4 regions of the Rhodococcus sp. WB9 genome follow, and region 1 is predicted to be linked to each of the others. Evidence: riboswitches for the same ligand, from Rfam matches in the RefSeq annotation. Region 1 holds a riboswitch; each other region holds the start of a gene.
What was found. Region 1 has a riboswitch for S-adenosylmethionine ahead of FND50_RS04180 (aminotransferase class V-fold PLP-dependent enzyme). Riboswitches for the same ligand answer to the same signal wherever they lie in the genome.
Positions count from the first base shown of each region.

Region 1 (4,526 bases):
GCGGGGAGGGGGCGGTGTCGTCGAGGGGTGTCGTCGGGTCGAGATTCGTGGACACTGCGGACCTCACATTCCGGGGCGGAAGTGACTGTCATCACGTCCTGGTGGGTACCGAAGATATTCCAAACTGAAAATTCAGTCAAGACCGGCGAGTGACGTGCGCCACCGAGGGTGGCTCGGAGTTTGCGCTGCTACGACGACCGGATTAGATATATATGTAACCGCTTGTCTCATGTATACCTCTGTCATTGGAGTGCCTGTGTCTGCCGCCGCCATCAACTGTCGTTTCGCGAACCGGTGCCGGCTCGCCGCAGCGGGGACGGCGTTCGGGCGACGCGACATCGAGGGTGGACGGTGAGGTCGCCGCTCGTCCGGTGGCAGCTGATCGGCTTCGTTCTCGTGGCCCTCATGGGCCTCGTCTACGTGGGTGCCAACTACGTGCGCCTGGGCAATCTCCTCGGGTTCGGCGAATACACCGTGCACCTCGAATCGGAGACGTCGGGCGGCATCTTCACCAATGCGGAAGTCACGTACCGTGGCGTGCCGGTCGGCCGCGTCGGGGGCATGTCCCTGACCGCGGACGGCGTCGTCGTCGAACTGAGGATCGACACGAGCGCGCCCGGCATTCCCGCCTCCGCGAAAGCCGTCGTGGCCAACAGATCGGCGATCGGCGAGCAGTACGTCGACCTTCAGCCCGCCACCGATCGCGGGCCGTACCTGACGGACGGGTCCCGTATCGCCGCCGCCGACACGTCGACGCCGGTTCCCGTCGAAGAATTGCTCGCCAGCACACAGGGATTGACGGAATCCGTGCCGATCGACGCGCTCCACACCGTCGTGACGGAACTCGGCACGGCGTTCGACGGCAAGGGCGAAGACCTTCGATCGCTCGCGGATTCGTTGTCCGGGCTGTCGGCGTCGGGCGCCGAATCGCTCGATCGGACAGTGGCTTTGGTGCGTGACGGCCGCACCGTCTTGGGAACGCAGTCCGAACAGTCGTCGGCGATCAAGGATTTCAGTGTCGACCTGGACTCGCTCGCGGATCGGCTGCGCAGCAGCGACCCGGACGTCCGGCGGCTGATCGACAACGGAAATCCGGCGAGCGATCGACTAGGGCAACTCGTCTCGGAGGCCGGGCCGGGTGCCACGACAAACCTTGCCAACCTGTCCGCCACGGCGAAGGCGATCTCGGTGCAGGCCACCGCCCTGCAGACGCTGTTCGTGTATCTGCCCGGCGTGGCGGCCGCGTCTTCGACCATTGCGCCCGACGACGGAACCGTTCACCTGGGCCTGGTGGCAGAGACCGACAATCCGCCGTCGTGCACCGTCGGCTACGAGGGTACCCAGGCGATCCTTCAGGAGATGAAGCGGAACGACCCGAACTTCGACGACACGCAGCAGGACTTCCCGCAGAACACCGCCGCATCCTGTGCGGCTCCGCAGGGCAGTCTCACCGGTGTCCGGAGCGCGAACCGGATCGTGTTCGGAGACCCCGCCACCGTGCAGCCGTGGGACTCCACCCCCAAGAAGGATCCGAACAAGTTGGACCTCAACCCGATTGCCAATCAGCTCGCCCCGCTCCTCGGGGTGACCCCCAACTGACGCGAGTTCTCACCCCGGATCCCGGACGCTCCCGGATTTCGGGTTGACAACTGCGCGTCGATCCTGCAATCTTCGAAACAGGTCACGAGTACCAGCGTCAAGCCCCGGCTTGCTGGTCGGCAACCCTCCACCGCGGCGGGGTGCTCCGGGTGACGACCAGGCTGAGGTCCATACCGGACCCGGCAAGCGCGGACTCCGAGAGGGCACCGACCCTGCGACGAGTCCCTGACTACGAGGGATGTCGTGATGACTGCTGTATTGACCGCTGACGTGTGTGTCGCCCCCCTGGCCCAGGTTTCGGGCTCCGACCTGCGGGTTCCGCTCGTTCAAGGTGGCGACTGCGCGTACGTCAACTTCGACTACGCCGCCAGTGCGCCGGCATTGGCGCAGGTGACCGACCGAATCGGGGCGCTGCTTCCGACGTACTCCAGCGTGCATCGCGGCGCCGGCTACGCGTCGCGGGTGTCGACCGAGTGCTACGAGAAGGCGCGCGACTCGGTGGCCCGGTTCGTCGGAGCGGGCGAGGACCAGGTGGTGGTCTTCACCCGGAACACGACCGACTCGCTGAATCTGCTCGCCGGCTGCGTCCCCGGCAGCACCGTGGTCCTCGACATCGAGCACCACGCGAACCTGCTGCCGTGGAAGAACTCTCGCGTCGTGCGGGCGGCGGACACGCTGGACGAGACCGTCCGCCTGCTCGTCGCCGAACTGTGCTCCAAGCCCACCGCCCTGCTCGCGGTGACGGGAGCGTCCAACGTGACGGGCGAGGTGCTGCCGATCGCCGCCCTCGCCGACGTGGCTCATCGTTGCGGCGCACGGATTCTCGTCGACGCCGCTCAGCTCGCGCCGCACCGCCGCATCGACGTCGAGGAGTGGGGCGTCGACTACCTCGCCTTCTCCGGGCACAAGCTGTATGCACCCTTCGGCGCCGGCGTGCTGGTCGGCCGCCGGGACTGGCTCGACGCCGCCGAGCCCTACCTCGCAGGCGGCGGCGCGGTCCGGAACGTGACCGTCGAATCCACCCAGTGGGCGCCCGCCCCTGCCCGGCACGAGGCGGGAACCCCCAACGTGCTCGGCGCGGCGGCGCTCGCCGCCGCGTGCGATGCGCTGTCCGAGCTGGACTTCGGCACGGTGGCCGAACACGAGGCGGCGCTCACCCGCCTCCTCCTCGACGGCCTCGGCTCCGTCGACGGCCTGGAGTTCCTGCGGCTGTGGTCGGACGCCCCCGACTCCGTGGGGATCGTGACGTTCACGATCGACGGGTTCGAACCCGGAGAGATCGCCGCCTACCTCTCCGCCGAACACGGAATCGGAGTTCGCGACGGGCGGTTCTGCGCCCATCCGCTGCTGGGACGCCTCGGCCGGCCCGACGGCGCCGTGCGAGTGAGTGTGGGTCTCGGAAGCTGCTCCGGGGACGTGGATCGGCTGGTCGACGCGGTGCGCACGCTGGTGGCGGGGCGCAGGAGCTGGACCTACGCCAGGGAGAGCGACCAGTGGAATCCGGTGCCGGAGACGCGTTTTTCGCGAGACGCGCTAGTATGACCGTATGGCATCGCAGGCTGGGAGCACAACGATTGCTCACTGGTGCCGTCGGCATGTCGATCTGTGCCGAACCGCCTCGGGTATGTGTTCGAGCTGACCGTTCTTCCAGCTCCGTTTCATTCACACGTCATTCCCGAGGAACCCCTATGTCTCGAGACAATGCCTTCGTATCCCGTCCCCTTCGCGTCGCCGTCGAACTGACCGGTTCCGGCCATCACCCGGCGGCCGAGGGTGCCCCGGGCACGCGGCCGATCAACGGCGCGGACTACTGGGTGGACCTGACCGCCGACTCGACGGATCAGCTCGACCTCACGTCGTTCCCGCCGAACGTCGTCCGGATCCGGGCGTCCGATCTGCGTGAGGCGCAGCAGGAACGCGCGCGGATCCGCGCCGAACTCGTCGCCGACGGTCGCGACCCCGACGGCGTCACCGTCCTGGTGGACCTCGAGGTGCTCATCGCCGGAGAGGCCCGCGCCGCGCGCAAGGAGCTGGCCCTCCTCGACAGCGCACTGGATGCACCGCGTGCTCCGGTGTCGTTGCAGTACATCGGAACTCCGGTCGGCCTCGCCGGGCTCATCGCCGACATCCAGGCGGCCGGCGTCGCCGACGGTGTGACCGTGCTGCCGCTGTCGCTCCCCGGGGTTCTGGAGCAGCTCGTCGACGGCACCCTCCCGTGGCTGGAGGAGCGAGGTCTCGTCACCTCCGCCGCCGTCGTCGACGAAGCACTGCGTCGTTTCGACCTCCCCCTCCGCGAGCGGGTACTGGCATCCTGACCAGGTCAGTTGCCGTTGTTCGCTGAACCGAGCGGAGTGGGCCGGTAGTACCGGCCCTCGTGGTACAGCAGGGGCGCCGAGGCGGAATCGTCGTCTGCCTCGGCATGGACGCGGGTGACGAGGCCGATGACGAGCGTGTGATCGCCGACGGGAATCAGCTGGTCCACGATGACCCGCAACCAGCTGGGAGTTCCGTGGAGGACCGGTTCGCCGGTGTCGAGTCGCGCCCAGAGCGACTCGTCGGCGAACCGCTGGTCGGCGCTTCGGGAGAATCGCTGAGCCAGGTGCTGCTGGTGTTCCCCGAGCAGGTGGATCACCAGCGAATCCGCGGAATGAAGTGCATCGATGCTGGACGACGTGTTCGCGATGTTGAACGACACCAACGGCGGGTCCAGTGAGACCGAGGAGAACGAGGACGCCGTGAAGCCGACCGGGCCGGACCCCGAGTCGAGGGTCACGATGGTGACGCCCGCCGGGTGTCGTCGCAGGGCTGCGCGGTAATCCTCGGCGCAGATTCCGGGGGCGAGTCGATGGTCGCGGGGGAGGTCCGAACCATCGACGGTTTCGGCGTTCTCGGCTCTGTCGGACAAATCATTCTCCGGGTCGGCCCGT
Region 1 is NZ_CP041769.1:870,054-874,579, forward strand. Features, by position in the region: gene FND50_RS04170 (cytosine permease) at 1-55, opposite strand, end outside; gene FND50_RS04175 (MCE family protein) at 352-1,599, shown strand; SAM riboswitch class IV at 1,680-1,794, shown strand; gene FND50_RS04180 (aminotransferase class V-fold PLP-dependent enzyme) at 1,846-3,141, shown strand; gene FND50_RS37715 (putative leader peptide) at 3,146-3,238, shown strand; gene FND50_RS04185 (hypothetical protein) at 3,288-3,914, shown strand; gene FND50_RS04190 (flavin reductase family protein) at 3,920-4,429, opposite strand.

Region 2 (4,526 bases), 2.1 Mb from region 1:
GTACGTCAGGTGCGCGATCCGGCGGGCGATGCGCAGACCCGCCAGGGGGATCCGGCCGGTGCCGTGATAGTCGCCGCCCTGCCAGTCGGGGTCGCTGGTGATGGCCGCGATCTGGGTGGTCTGCGTGCCGATCTGGTCGGCGGTCGCGCGGGCGCCGACCGCGAGAACGAGCGCCGACGCCACCTGGTCCGGGTAGGTGACGGCCCACTCGAGCGCGCGCATCCCGCCCATCGAACCACCGACGACGGACGCCAGCTTGTCGATGCCCAGCAGGTCGGTGAACTTCTTTTCGGCCGCGATCTGGTCGCGGATGGAGATCTCCGGGAAGCGGCTGCCCCACGGGCGCCCGTCCTCGGCGATCGAACCGGGACCGGTGGTGCCGCGGCAGCCACCGAGGACGTTGGTCGCGACGACGCACCACTCGTCGGTGTCGATCGGCGCACCCGGACCGACCATTCCGGTCCACCATCCGGGGGAGGGGTGCTCGTCGGTGACGGGTCCGGTGACGTGGGAGTCACCGGTGAGGGCGTGCTCGACGAGCACGACGTTGTCCCGGTTGGGGGACAGCTCACCCCATCGCTGCACGGCAAGGGACACCGACGGGATCACTGTTCCGCTCTCGAGCTCGAGCGATCCGATGTCGATGGTGCCGAGTCGTCCGTCCGCCACGGGCAGGTTCTGTACAGCGCTCACGGTCAAGATGCCGCCGCCGTAAGTCCGGTCTCGATATCGGCGATGATGTCGTCGATCCCTTCGATGCCGACAGCCAGGCGGACCAGTCCGGGGGTGACGCCGCTGGCGGCCTGCTCCTCGGGGGTCAGCTGGGAGTGTGTGGTGGACGCCGGGTGGATCACCAGCGAGCGGACGTCGCCGATGTTCGCGACGTGGCTGTGCAGGGTGAGCGCGTTGACGAACTTCTTGCCCGCGTCGATGCCGCCGGCGAGTTCGAACGTCACGATGGCACCCGCACCCCTCGGCGCGATCTGTTTCGCCCGGTCGTGCCAGGGCGACGACGGGAGCCCGGCGTATCCGACGGACACGACCTCCGGGCGGGCCTCCAGGTACTGCGCGACGGCGGTCGCGTTGGACACGTGTCGTTCCATGCGAAGGCTCAGCGTCTCGAGGCCCTGCGCGATGAGGAATGCATTGAACGGGGAGATCGCCGAACCGAGGTCGCGAAGCAGCTGCACGCGAGCCTTGAGGGCGAACGCAGGCGGTCCGAGCTCGGAGTAGACGACGCCGTGGTAGCTCGGGTCCGGCGTGGTGAAGTTGCCGTGGCGGCCCTGGGTCCAGTCGAACGTGCCGCCGTCGACGATGACACCGGCGATCGCCGTGCCGTGACCGCCGAGGTACTTGGTGGCCGAGTGCACCACGATGTCCGCGCCGTGCTCGAGGGGGCGGATCAGGTAGGGAGTGGCCACCGTGTTGTCGACGATCAGGGGGAGTCCGTGCTGATGCGCGATCCCGGAGATGCCGGGCAAGTCGAGGACGTCGTTGCGGGGATTGGAGATGGTCTCGCCGTAGAACGCCTTCGTGTTGTCCCGGACCGCGTCCTTCCACTGCTCGAGGTCGTCGGGGTCCTCGACGAACGAGACTTCGATGCCGAGCTTGGGCAGCGTGTAGTGGAAGAGGTTGTACGTGCCCCCGTACAGCCGCGGGCTGGAGACGATGTGGTCGCCTGCCTCGGCGAGATTCAGGATCGCGATCGTCTCCGCGGCCTGTCCGGAGGACAGCAGCAGGGCGGCAACGCCGCCCTCGAGCGTGGCGATGCGCTGCTCGACCGCGTCCTGCGTGGGGTTCATGATGCGGGTGTAGATGTTGCCCGGCTCGGCCAGACCGAACAGCGCGGCAGCGTGATCGGTGCTGTCGAACGTGTACGAGGTGGTCTGGTAGATCGGCAGCGCCCGCGCCTTGGTGGTCGCGTCGGACGTCTGCCCGGCATGGATCTGCTTGGTCTCGAACGACCAGTTCTCGGTCATGTGCTGTCTACTCCAGTGGTCTGACGAGGCGCGGACGGAGTGCTGGTTCGTTCGCGCGCAGGGCTTGTCTGGGGTCTATCTACGACAACAACAACACATCATGAACCTCCGATGTCGGACCCGCGCTTGTCACCCGACTGTTGTATGAATCAGGGAACCAGGTCATCACCCGGGGCACCCCACCGCGGTGGAGGGTTGCCGGCCAGCTAGCCGGGGCTCGTTGCTGGCACTCATGACCTGGAGTGAATCTTAGCGGCTGAGGTGGAACGACCGGAAACGGCACCGATCAGGGCCGCTAGCAGGGAAAAGTTACCCGCGAGTAGGGGTGGGTTGCGCGCCCCACCTGTTGCGAGCCGCTCGCATAGCAGTACGCTTGTCTTGTTTAGGTGCGGTCTCCCCAGGGGCCGCCGTGACCGTCTACGTTTGATAAGCGAACCGTTCGCGGACCCACTCACAAAGTGCGCCCGCAACCGTGTAACCAGGGAAACTTCCTAGGAGGACGCGAAGCACCCATGTCCAAAATCAAGGTTGAGGGCACCGTCGTCGAACTCGACGGCGACGAGATGACACGCATTATCTGGCAGTTCATCAAAGACAAACTGATCCATCCTTACCTGGATGTGAACCTCGAGTACTACGACCTCGGCATCGAGTACCGGGACGAGACCGACGACCAGGTGACCGTCGACGCGGCCAACGCCATCAAGAAGCACGGCGTCGGCGTCAAGTGCGCGACCATCACCCCGGACGAGGCACGCGTCGAGGAGTTCGGTCTCAAGAAGATGTGGCGGTCGCCCAACGGCACCATCCGCAACATCCTCGGTGGGACGATCTTCCGCGCGCCGATCATCATCTCCAACGTTCCGCGACTGGTTCCGGGCTGGACCAAGCCGATCATCATCGGCCGTCACGCCTTCGGTGACCAGTACCGCGCCACCGACTTCAAGGTCCCCGGCCCCGGCAAGGTGATGATCACCTACACGCCCGAGGACGGCAGCGAGCCGATCGAGCACGAGCTGGTGAACTTCCCCGAGGGCGGCGGCGTCGTCCAGGGTCAGTACAACTTCACCAAGTCCATCGAGGACTTCGCGCGCGCCTCGCTCAACTACGGCCTGCAGCAGAACTACCCGGTGTACCTGTCGACCAAGAACACCATCCTCAAGGCGTACGACGGCGCATTCAAGGACATCTTCCAGCACGTCTACGAGACCGAGTTCAAGCCGGAGTTCGACGCGGCCGGACTCACCTACGAGCACCGTCTCATCGACGACATGGTCGCGTCGGCGCTCAAGTGGGAGGGTGGCTACGTCTGGGCCTGCAAGAACTACGACGGCGACGTCCAGTCCGACACCGTCGCGCAGGGCTTCGGATCGCTCGGCCTCATGACATCCGTGCTGCTGACCCCGGACGGAAAGACGTGTGAGGCCGAGGCCGCACACGGCACCGTGACGCGTCACTTCCGTCAGCACCAGCAGGGCAAGCCGACGTCCACCAACCCCATCGCGTCGATCTTCGCGTGGACCCGTGGACTCGAGCACCGCGGCAAGCTCGACAACACCCCCGACGTCATCGGCTTCGCCCAGAAGCTCGAAGACGTGGTCATCAAGACCGTCGAGGGTGGTCAGATGACGAAGGACCTCGCGATGCTGGTCGGCGGCGACCAGGGCTACCTGACCACCGAGGAGTTCCTCGGTGCGCTGGACATCAACCTCCAGAAGGCCATCGCCGAGCAGTAGGCACCGAGCCGCAGCGCTACGAACGGGACGTCCCTCACGGGGGCGTCCCGTTCGCCGTCTCCGGGTCCCGGGTGAGTCATCTCACGGTCGTTCGAGGCGCGAAAGGCGGAATCCGGGGAAGAGAATTTCGATGTGGGTCGTTGCGCAACGAGGCGCCGTGCGCCGCGTAGCCGTATCTCCGCCTAGTCGAAAGTTCTTCTGTGAGCACTTCCACCCCTGTCCGCCCCGAGCACCTCGGTGTCATCGCGCAACATCCGTCCGTCCGCAAGCTCGCCATGGTCGCGCTCGCGCTCGGTGGCTTCGGGATCGGGACCACCGAGTTCGTGGCGATGGGGCTGCTGCCCGAGATGGCGTCGAGTCTCGGGATCACCGAGCCGACGGCCGGGCACGTCATCTCGGCGTACGCGCTGGGTGTGGTCGTGGGCGCGCCTCTCATCGCGGCGCTGACCGCACGGGTGCCCCGGAAGACGCTGTTGATCGCGTTGATGGCGGCGTTCACGATCGGCAACGCCGCCACCGTGTTCGCGCCGAACTACGGCGTGCTGATGGCCGCGCGGTTCGTGGCAGGCCTCCCGCACGGCGCCTACTTCGGTGTGGCGGCCCTCGTGGCGGCGCACCTCGCGGACCGCGGCCAGCGGGCCAGGGCGGTCGCTCTCGTCATGATGGGGCTGTCGGTGGCCAACGTCGTCGGCGTTCCGGTCGCCTCGTGGCTGGGTCAGACGCTCGGCTGGCGCAGCGCCTTCGCGCTCGTGGCGGTGATCGGTGTGGTGACACTGGGCGCGATCTGGTCGTGGGTGCCCGCGCTCGCCGC
Region 2 is NZ_CP041769.1:2,985,013-2,989,538, forward strand. Features, by position in the region: gene FND50_RS13710 (homoserine O-acetyltransferase) at 1-699, opposite strand, end outside; gene FND50_RS13715 (bifunctional o-acetylhomoserine/o-acetylserine sulfhydrylase) at 696-1,979, opposite strand; SAM riboswitch class IV at 2,097-2,217, opposite strand; gene FND50_RS13720 (NADP-dependent isocitrate dehydrogenase) at 2,492-3,715, shown strand; gene FND50_RS13725 (MFS transporter) at 3,916-4,526, shown strand, end outside.
Region 2: it holds a riboswitch for S-adenosylmethionine, as region 1 does, so the genes downstream of both, FND50_RS13715 (bifunctional o-acetylhomoserine/o-acetylserine sulfhydrylase) here and FND50_RS04180 (aminotransferase class V-fold PLP-dependent enzyme) in region 1, are expected to answer to the same signal.

Region 3 (4,526 bases), 2.3 Mb from region 1:
GACCGGGCGAACGGTGGCGGACCGGGTCGCGGCGGCCGAGAACGCGGGTTTCACGTTCGCCTCCTTCGATGATTCGCTCCTGCCTCCCGGCGCCGGCGGGGGACCCGTCGGCCGGATCGACGCGGTGAACCGCGCGGCGTTCGTCGCCGCGACCACCAGCACGATCGGACTCGTACCGGTCGTCGGCACCACGTATGCCGAGCCGTTTCACACGTCCTCCCAGCTCGCGACGCTCGACTACGCGTCGCGCGGTCGCGGTGGCTGGATCGCAGCACGCGACACCGACCCGCGGGTCGCGAGCGCACTGGGCCGGGCCGAGGTCACCGCACCCGCCGACCTTGCGCAGGAGGAACGGGACGCGATCACCGTGGTCCGGGACCTGTGGGATTCGTGGGAGGACGACGCGGTGATCCGCGACTATGCGACCGGGCGTTTCCTCGACCGCGACCGAGTGCACTACCTCGACTTCCAGGGCGAGACGTACTCGGTGAAGGGTCCGGCCATCGTGCCGCGACCACCGCAGGGGCAACTGGTGGTGTTCGGCCGCGCGGGGGACACCGATCCGTCGCTGGTCGACGTGGTGCTGGTGTCCGGACCGACCGTCGAGGACACCGTCGAGGCCGCCGGGCGCGCAAAGGCAGGCGGGGCGGTGCTGGTGTTCGCGGAACTGGACGTCGCGCTGGGCGCGTCCACGCCTGCCCCGCCGAGCGGACGGGTGTCGTTCGCCGGCGATGCCACCGGGCTGGTGGACCTGTTGCGGACCCTGGATGCGCACGTCGACGGCGTGCGCGTGCATCCCGCCGTCGTCGACGAGGACCTTCCGGTGCTGGCCCGGTTCGTGGTTCCGGCGCTTCTCCGTGCCGGCATCGCCCACCGTCCCGTTCCCGGTTCGACCCTGCGCGGCACGCTGGGCCTCGACCGTCCCGTCACCCGATTCCAGGCCGAGCGCCTCGAACACTCTTCTCGCTGAAAGGTTGTGGAGAACATGACCGACAACTCGTACGCCCGACCCGGCGCCCAGGTGCACTTCGGTGTCTTCTTCCAGGGCGTCAACCACACGACGATCTGGTCGGATCCGTCGAGCGGATCGCAGATCGACTTCGAGACGTTCCGGCGGGTGGCACTGACCGCCGAGCGCGGCCTGTTCGACGCCTTCTTCCTCGGTGAGGGCCTGCGCCTGCGGGAACAGGAGGGCAAGATCCTCGATCTCGACATCGTGGGCCGCCCGGACGCGATCACCCAGCTCGCGGCGCTCGCCGGCATCACCCGGCACATCGGGTTGGTGGCCACCCAGAACACCACCTACAACGAGCCCGCCGACCTCGCCAGGCGGCTGTCCGGGCTGGACCTGCTGTCCGGTGGCCGTGCCGGCTGGAACGCGGTCACCACGGACAATGCCTGGACCGGTGAGAACTTCCGGCGCGGCGGCTTCCTCGATCACGCGGACAGGTACGAGCGGGCCGGGCAGTTCCTCGACACCGCCCGGGCGATCTGGGATGCGTGGGCCGACGGCGCGGTCGCGACGAGGACCGACGCGCCGTCGTGGGCAACCCCGGACGGGGTGCGGGAGGTGTCCCGGCGCACGTCGCAGTTCGACGTCACGATCACCCCCACGCTGCCGCGCAGCGCCCAGGGACACCCCGTCATCTTCCAGGCCGGTGACTCACCGGCGGGCCGGGACTTCGCGGCCGCGCACACCGACGTGATCTTCTCCCGGCACGGAACGCATTTCGACGCGGCGCTCGCCTTCGCCGAGGACATCAGGGCGAGAGTGCGTCGTGCGGGGCGCCCCGAGGACGACGTCAAGATTCTGCCGGGCACGCAGATCGTGCTCGCGGAGAACGCGTCCGAGGTGGAGGAGAAGGTGCGCTGGGTTCTCGAGGGCCAGTACACCGGGCAGACGGCGTTGTCTCTGGTCGGTCAGGTGTGGGGCCGCGATCTGTCCGATCGCGACCCGGACGGTCCACTGCCCGAATTCGATCCGGTGCCCGCGCCGATCTCCGTCACCCGCGGGGCGGCGCGTGACGGAAAGGATCCGCTCGCCATCGCCCGGGAATGGCGGGCACTGGCGGAGGCGCAGAACCTGTCGCTGCGTCAGGTGGCGATCGCGACCACCCAGCGCTCCGGTTTCGCGGGCACCCCCGGGCAGGTCGCCGACGAACTCACCCGGTGGGTTCGCAGTGGGGCGACGGACGGATTCAACATCTCGCCGTATCTGGTGCCCACCGGACTCGACGAGATCGTCGACCTGCTGGTGCCCGAATTGCAGGAGCGAGGTTCGTACCGAACGGAATACGAAGGCTCCACCCTGCGTGAGCACCTCGGGCTCCGGCCCGCCCTGTCGCGGCGGGAGGTCGAGTCCCAGCAGGCGGTCGGGTAGCGGGGTCCGTGTGGCGCCGCGACCGGCGATCTCTTACACTCGGTAACGACCATCCAGAGCGACCGAGAGACCTGGCTCGTTGACGTCGCAGCAACCCCCCGCCCTGCGGGTGCGGGTGCTACCGCCGGGATCGATGGAGGAACGATGTTGACCGAAGGTTTCGTGAGCGCCTGGGGGCGCCTGCACGTCGATCTCTGCCGGCTGTCCACCTCGATCTGTCACAGCTGACCTGACACCCCGATCTCTCGGGGTTCCGGCTCTTCACACCGCATCCGCGTCGGATCCGGTGTCCCTCACCTTCCTGTGCGCGTGAGCGCTGCCGATACGACGGGCAGCGCGCACGGCACTTCTTCGAGATCACGGAGTTCTCGGTGCCATCAGTGCTTTTGTCCTCGCCCCACCGCGGTGCCCGCATCGCAGCAGGTATCGGCGCCGCCGCCGTGCTGGCCACGGCGCTCACCGCCTGCGGTGGCGGTTCCAGCAGTTCCTCCGCGGATGCGGGCCCCGCACAGCCGGGCGGCACACTCCGCTACGGCCTCTCCCAGGCACCCACGTGCGCCGACCCCGCGCAGTCGGGCACGAATCAGACGATCTACGTGGCTCGTCAGGTGGTGGACTCGCTCACCGACCAGGACCCGGAGACGGGCGAACTGAAGCCGTGGCTCGCCGAGAGCTGGGAAACCGACGCCGACGCATCCTCCTTCACGTTCCACCTGAAGGAGGGGGTGACGTTCAGTGACGGAACGCCTTTCACCGCGGAGTCGGTGAAGAAGAATCTCGACGCCATCGTGAACACCCTCTCCGGCGCCAAGGCCCCGCTCGGTGCCAGCTACCTCGCCGGGTACACCGGAACCACCGTGATCGACCCGCTGACCGCGCAGGTCGACTTCGCCGCACCCAACGCGCAGTTCCTGCAGGCGTCGTCCACCCCGCAGCTGGGCATCCTGTCCGATGCGTCCGTCGCGAAGTCCGCCGAAGAGCGGTGCACCGGCAACATCTCGGGCACCGGACCGTTCACGTACGCCGACTACCAGCAGGACAAGTCGGTGACCCTCGCCAAGCGCGCCGGATACGACTGGGGTTCGGACGTGTTCGGCCACGACGGCGAGGCCTACCTCGACACCATCGAGTTCAGTGTCGTGCCCGAATCCGGTGTCCGCACGGGCAGCCTGTCCTCGGGACAGCTGGATGCGATCAGTGACGCGTTGCCGCAGGATGCCCCGCAGATCGAAGGCGCAGGCGGGCAGGTGCTCACCACGTCGAACCCCGGGACGCCGTTCGGTTTCCAGCCCAACGTGACTCGCGGACCGCTCGTCGATCCGGTCGTGCGCAGTGCGCTGGTCCCGGCGATCAACCGGCAGGAACTGGTCGACACCGTGCTCGGGCCCAACTTCACGCCCGCCACCAGCACGCTGGCCAGCCGCACCCCCGGCTACGTGGCGCTGCCGGACGTGACATTCGACCCGGAGAAGGCGAAGTCGATCCTCGACCAGGCGGGCTGGGTTCCCGGTGCCGACGGCATCCGGGAGAAGGGCGGTCAGAAGCTGAGCTTCCCCGTTCTGTTCAGCTCCGTGTTCGCCGGCAACCAGGCCATCCTCGAACTGGTGCAGCAGCAGCTCAAAGAGGTGGGAGTGGATCTGCAGCTGAATCTCGTGTCCACCCCGGAGGCCACCGCTCGCCAGAATGCCAAGGACTTCGACGCCACCTATTACAACAGCACCCGCGCCGACGGTGACATCCTCCGCACCCAGTTCGGACTCGAGGGCCGCAACCTGAACAACCGCGGACCGATTCCCGCGCTCGACGCCGTGCTCGCGAAGCAGCTCGCCACCACCGACACCACCGAGCGGAGCGCGCTCGTCGCCGACGCCCAGCAGCAGGTGCTCGACAACGGCCTGTGGATCCCCACGGTGGAGTTGTCGCAGGCGATCGGCGCCGGCCCGAACGTGCAGGACCTGAAGTTCGAGGCCTCGGCCCGGCTCCAGTTCTTCGACACCTGGATCAGCGGACGCTGAGCCATGATTCGCTACCTCGGACTACGCGTGCTGCAGGCGATCGCCGTCCTGTGGGCGACGTTCACCGTGTCGTTCGCCGTGCTGTTCCTGTTGCCGTCCGACCCGGTGAGCATCGCCGTCGACTCGGCGAC
Region 3 is NZ_CP041769.1:6,284,918-6,289,443, reverse strand. Features, by position in the region: gene FND50_RS29315 (LLM class flavin-dependent oxidoreductase) at 1-970, shown strand, start outside; gene FND50_RS29310 (NtaA/DmoA family FMN-dependent monooxygenase) at 986-2,380, shown strand; SAM riboswitch class I at 2,427-2,520, shown strand; gene FND50_RS37900 (putative leader peptide) at 2,525-2,608, shown strand; gene FND50_RS29305 (ABC transporter substrate-binding protein) at 2,761-4,395, shown strand; gene FND50_RS29300 (ABC transporter permease) at 4,399-4,526, shown strand, end outside.
Region 3: it holds a riboswitch for S-adenosylmethionine, as region 1 does, so the genes downstream of both, FND50_RS37900 (putative leader peptide) here and FND50_RS04180 (aminotransferase class V-fold PLP-dependent enzyme) in region 1, are expected to answer to the same signal.

Region 4 (4,526 bases), 2.3 Mb from region 1:
CTGCAGGACGCGGGACCGCGGCAACCGGTCGACGACGCCGTGTTCTACGGGTCGCCCGGGTTCGACGCGAACGACGAATCGGATCTCGGTTTGGCACCCCGGCACGGGTTCGTGATGCGCGCGCACGACGACCCCATCACCGTGGCAGACGGGTTCGGCAGGCTCGGGCCCGATCCGGTGCAGACGCACCTCGAGCAACTGTCGGTGTGCGAGGCGGCGACCCCGGACGGTGTGCAGCGCGAAGATGCCAACGGGCACAGCGAGTATCCACGGCCGAGTGGCAACGGAGAGCTGCGGACGTCCGGCTACAACATGGCGGTGATCGTCGCGGGGTTGCCGGAACTCGCGATCCGGTGACGGACCGCGGCGGGTGGGCAGTGAAGGCGGTCGCCGCGATCGGCGCGGCGATTCTGACGAGCGGATGTGGTGGCGTGATGGACAACCCGTACAACTTCAGCGACGAGGAGATCGCGGCGGCGGCGGAGAGCCTGAGCGACCGGCCGACACTCGCGGTCACCGAGCGGCAGGTCACCGATGCACTGGTGCGGATCAGCGAGGCCGTCGCTGCGATTGCACCGGATGTCCGGTGGCGGTGGCATCGCGAACGCAGCCAGGGCGGCGGATGCCCGGGACCGTATGCGTACGCGGAGGGGCAATCCGCCACCACGCAGGTATTGCTGTCCGACACCCCGATCGGCGACGCGGACTGGCCCGCCGTGCTGGCCGCGGCCCGTGCGATCGCCACCGACGCCGGAATGGACCGGCTCGACGTGCACGCCGACCGACCCGGACGCCACGACGTGACGTTCGCCGGTGGAGACGGGAACCGGATCACGTTCGGGACGTACAGGGCAGCGACCATCAGGGGCGTCACCGGCTGCCGCCACCCGTGAGTACTTGTCAACGTCCCGCGGTTAGGAAGTACTCACGGGTGGCGGAGCCGCATCGCCGAACGGATCCGACGTGCGGCCGACCAGATCGGCGACCGATTTGAGCACCGCGGTGGGGCGGTAGGGGAACAGTTCCACCGAATCCCGCGTCGAAATTCCGGTGAGGACGAGGATGGTCTGCAGCCCGGCCTCCAGCCCGCAGACGATGTCGGTGTCCATGCGGTCGCCGATCATCAGTGTGTTCGCGGAGTGCGCGCCGATGGCCCGCAGCGCCGAGCGCATCATCAGCGCATTCGGCTTGCCCACGTAGTACGGGTCGCGACCCGTGGCCCTGCTGATCAGTGCCGCAACGGATCCCGTGGCCGGAAGGGAACCCTCCCGGGACGGGCCGGTGGGGTCGGGGTTGGTGGCGATGAAGCGAGCGCCCCTCTCCACCAGACGAATTGCGGTGGTGATCGCTTCGAAGGAGTAGGTGCGGGTCTCGCCGAGGACCACGTAGTCGGGGTCGTTCTCGGTGAGAACGTACCCGATGTCGTGCAGTGCGGTGGTGAGCCCGGATTCGCCGACGACGTACGCGCTGCCGCCGGGTCGCTGGTTCGCCAGGAACGTGGCGGTGGCCAGGGCGGACGTCCAGATCGATTCCTCGGGAATGTCCAGGCCGGTGCGGAGCAGACGGGCACGGAGGTCACGCGGAGTCCTGATCGAATTGTTGGTCAGAACGATGAACGGGGTACCGGATTCCCGGAGTTCTGCCAGGAACAGGTCGGCCCCGGGGACCAGGTGCTCTTCGTGGACGAGAACGCCGTCCATGTCCATGAGATAGGTCCAGCCCGGGTGCTCTACGTCGTTGCTCACCGACTCAGTATGAGGGAGCGGGAGGGTGCATGTGCGACTATGCGAGCAGCCGGAACAGACCGATGAGGCCGACGACGACGATGGTTCCCCGCAACGCGGTGGGCGACAGCCTGCGGCCGTAGCGGGCCCCGAGGACGCCTCCTAGCAGCGAACCCACCGCGATGAGGCCGGCGGCTGCCCAGCTGATCCGCTCGAAGGCCACGAGCGTGTACGCGGTCGCGGCGACGACGTTGACGATCAGCGAGAGCAGGTTCTTCGCGCCGTTCATCCGTTGCAGGCTCTCCGGCAGGATCGCGCCCATCACACCCATCAGCAGGATGCCCTGCGCCGCGGTGAAGTATCCGCCGTACACGCCCACGGCGAACGTCCCGACGGTCAGCAGGGTGAGGCGCGCCGGGCTCAGGCCGGCCTCGTGGCTGCCGCGCTGCTTTGCCCAGGCCTGGATCTTCGGCTGCAGCACCACCAGGATCAGGGCGAGGATCAGCAGCACCGGGACGACGAGTTCGAACACGGTTTCGGGCAGGTGCAGCAGTAGCCACGAGCCGAGAATTGCACCGCACAGTGACGCCGGTATCTGCCACCGCAGTCGCGGTCCCTGCCCGGCCAGTTCCCGCCGGTAACCCCACGTTCCGGATACGCCACCGGCGACCAGGCCGATCGCGTTCGACATCGTGGCGGTCACCGGAGGGAACCCGAATGCCACCAGGGTGGGGAAAGTGATGAGCGTGCCGCTGCCGACGATGGCGTTGATCGCGCCCGCGCCTACGCCGGCTACCAGGATCGCGATGGCTTCGAGTGGTGTCACCGAGGCGACGTTACAAGGGCGTCGGAAGCCCCGGCAGCCGGGTCGTAGGACCGCGGAAATGCAGGGTTGCACGCATCATCCAACCGCATGGATCTCCGTCTGTCAGTACTTCTGCGCACGGTGATTCTGGCGTCCGTCCGACGCCATTTCCCCTGTGTTGCAGGGAAATACCTCGTGTTGACGGGCTTCGGGAATGCGGCTAGTGTTCGCTTCAACCATCCAGAGCGACCGAGAGACCTGGCTCGTTGACGTCGCAGCAACCCTTCCGAATTCTTCGGGTGCGGGTGCTACCGCCGGGATCGATGGAAGGCAGCACATGAACTACTTTGCGCGCCCTGCGTGGCGCAGACGGCACATCGACCTGTGCCGGACCACCTCCTGCCACTGTTGACGAGGTCTCACAGCACGCTCACCGGGCATTTCGCCCGGTGAGCGCCTGACGCGCGCCCGCATCCCGCGGAAGACGCGCCGTCCTCCCGTCCCGTTCCAGGTGAAAGGCCGCCTCAGTGATGTCTGTCGTAAGTGGTGAGGGAGCGTGAGCGCCCCCGTTCGGCCGCGTTCGGCCGCGCCCCTCGATTCAGTGCCCTCCGGCGACGCGGACGCCGCGCTGGAAGTGGCGCGGAGATGGCATCCGTGGCGGTGGATCGTCAGCGCCGCCGTGCTGGTACTGCTCGCCCAGTTCGTCCACGGCCTCGCCACCAACCCGGGATGGGACTGGGCGACGTTCGCCAAGTACTTCACCGCCGGCTCCGTGCTGCAGGCGCTGTGGATAACGGTGAAGCTGACGCTGTGGGGGACGGTCCTCGGATTCGCACTCGGCGTGGTGCTGGCGGTCAGCCGCTTGTCGCACAACCCGGTGCTGCAGGTGATCGCCTGGGTGTACATCTGGGCGTTCCGGGCGATTCCGCTGATCGTGCAACTCCTGTTCTGGTTCAACATCACGTACCTGTATCAGACTCTGTCGCTGGGCCTTCCGTTCGGACCGGGGTTCTTCACATTCGAGGTCAACGGCGTCATCAGCGGCTTCACCGCCGCCGTCATCGGGCTTGCTCTGCACCAGGCCGCGTACGCCGCCGAGATCATCCGCTCCGGCATCATCTCGGTGGACCACGGGCAGATCGAGGCGGCGCAGTCGCTGGGCATCCCGCGCCGACGCCAGTTCTTCAAGATCGTTCTGCCCCAGGCTATGCGCGGCATCCTGCCGAACGCAGCGAACGAGGTGATCAGTCTGTTCAAGGGCACCTCGATCGTGTCGACGATGGCGATCGCCGAACTGTTCTACCAGGTGCAGGTGATCTTCGGTAGGAACGGCCGCGTCGTGCCACTGCTGATGGTCGCGACGATCTGGTACATCATCCTGACCACGCTGTTGTCGATCGGCCAGTACTACGTCGAGCGACACTATGCACGCGGATCGGCTCGGGCACTGCCGCCGACCCCGTGGCAGAAGCTCGCCCGGAAGTTCGCCGAGATCCTCGATGCCGGTGTCTCCGTACCGAGAGGTGCCGCGAAATGACGATCGACGCCCAGCCGGCGGAGTTCGCCGTGGAGGTGCGCGGAGTGCACAAGTCCTTCGGCGCACTCGACGTCCTGCAGGGTGTGGACCTGCTGGTCCGCAAGGGCGAGGTGACGGTGATCCTGGGCCCGTCGGGCTCCGGCAAGTCCACGCTGCTGCGCACCCTGAATCACCTGGAGAAGGTCGACCGGGGCACCATCCGCATCGACGGTGACCTGATCGGATACCGGCGCAAGGGCGGCAAACTGCACGAACTGCGTGAGCGCGAGATCCTGAAGCAGCGGTCCCGGATCGGATTCGTGTTCCAGAACTTCAACCTGTTCCCGCATCTCACGGTGCTGGAGAACGTGATCGAGGCGCCGGTGTCGGCGCAGGGCCGTGACCGGGCCGAGGTCGAGGTGGAGGCGAAGGCACTCCTCGAGCGGGTCGGGGTGGGCGACAAGGCCCACGAGTACCCGCG
Region 4 is NZ_CP041769.1:6,292,468-6,296,993, reverse strand. Features, by position in the region: gene FND50_RS29360 (alpha/beta hydrolase) at 1-357, shown strand, start outside; gene FND50_RS29355 (LppA family lipoprotein) at 354-893, shown strand; gene FND50_RS29350 (HAD-IIA family hydrolase) at 915-1,706, opposite strand; gene FND50_RS29345 (sulfite exporter TauE/SafE family protein) at 1,783-2,550, opposite strand; SAM riboswitch class I at 2,763-2,859, shown strand; gene FND50_RS37905 (putative leader peptide) at 2,867-2,941, shown strand; gene FND50_RS29340 (amino acid ABC transporter permease) at 3,086-4,066, shown strand; gene FND50_RS29335 (amino acid ABC transporter ATP-binding protein) at 4,063-4,526, shown strand, end outside.
Region 4: it holds a riboswitch for S-adenosylmethionine, as region 1 does, so the genes downstream of both, FND50_RS37905 (putative leader peptide) here and FND50_RS04180 (aminotransferase class V-fold PLP-dependent enzyme) in region 1, are expected to answer to the same signal.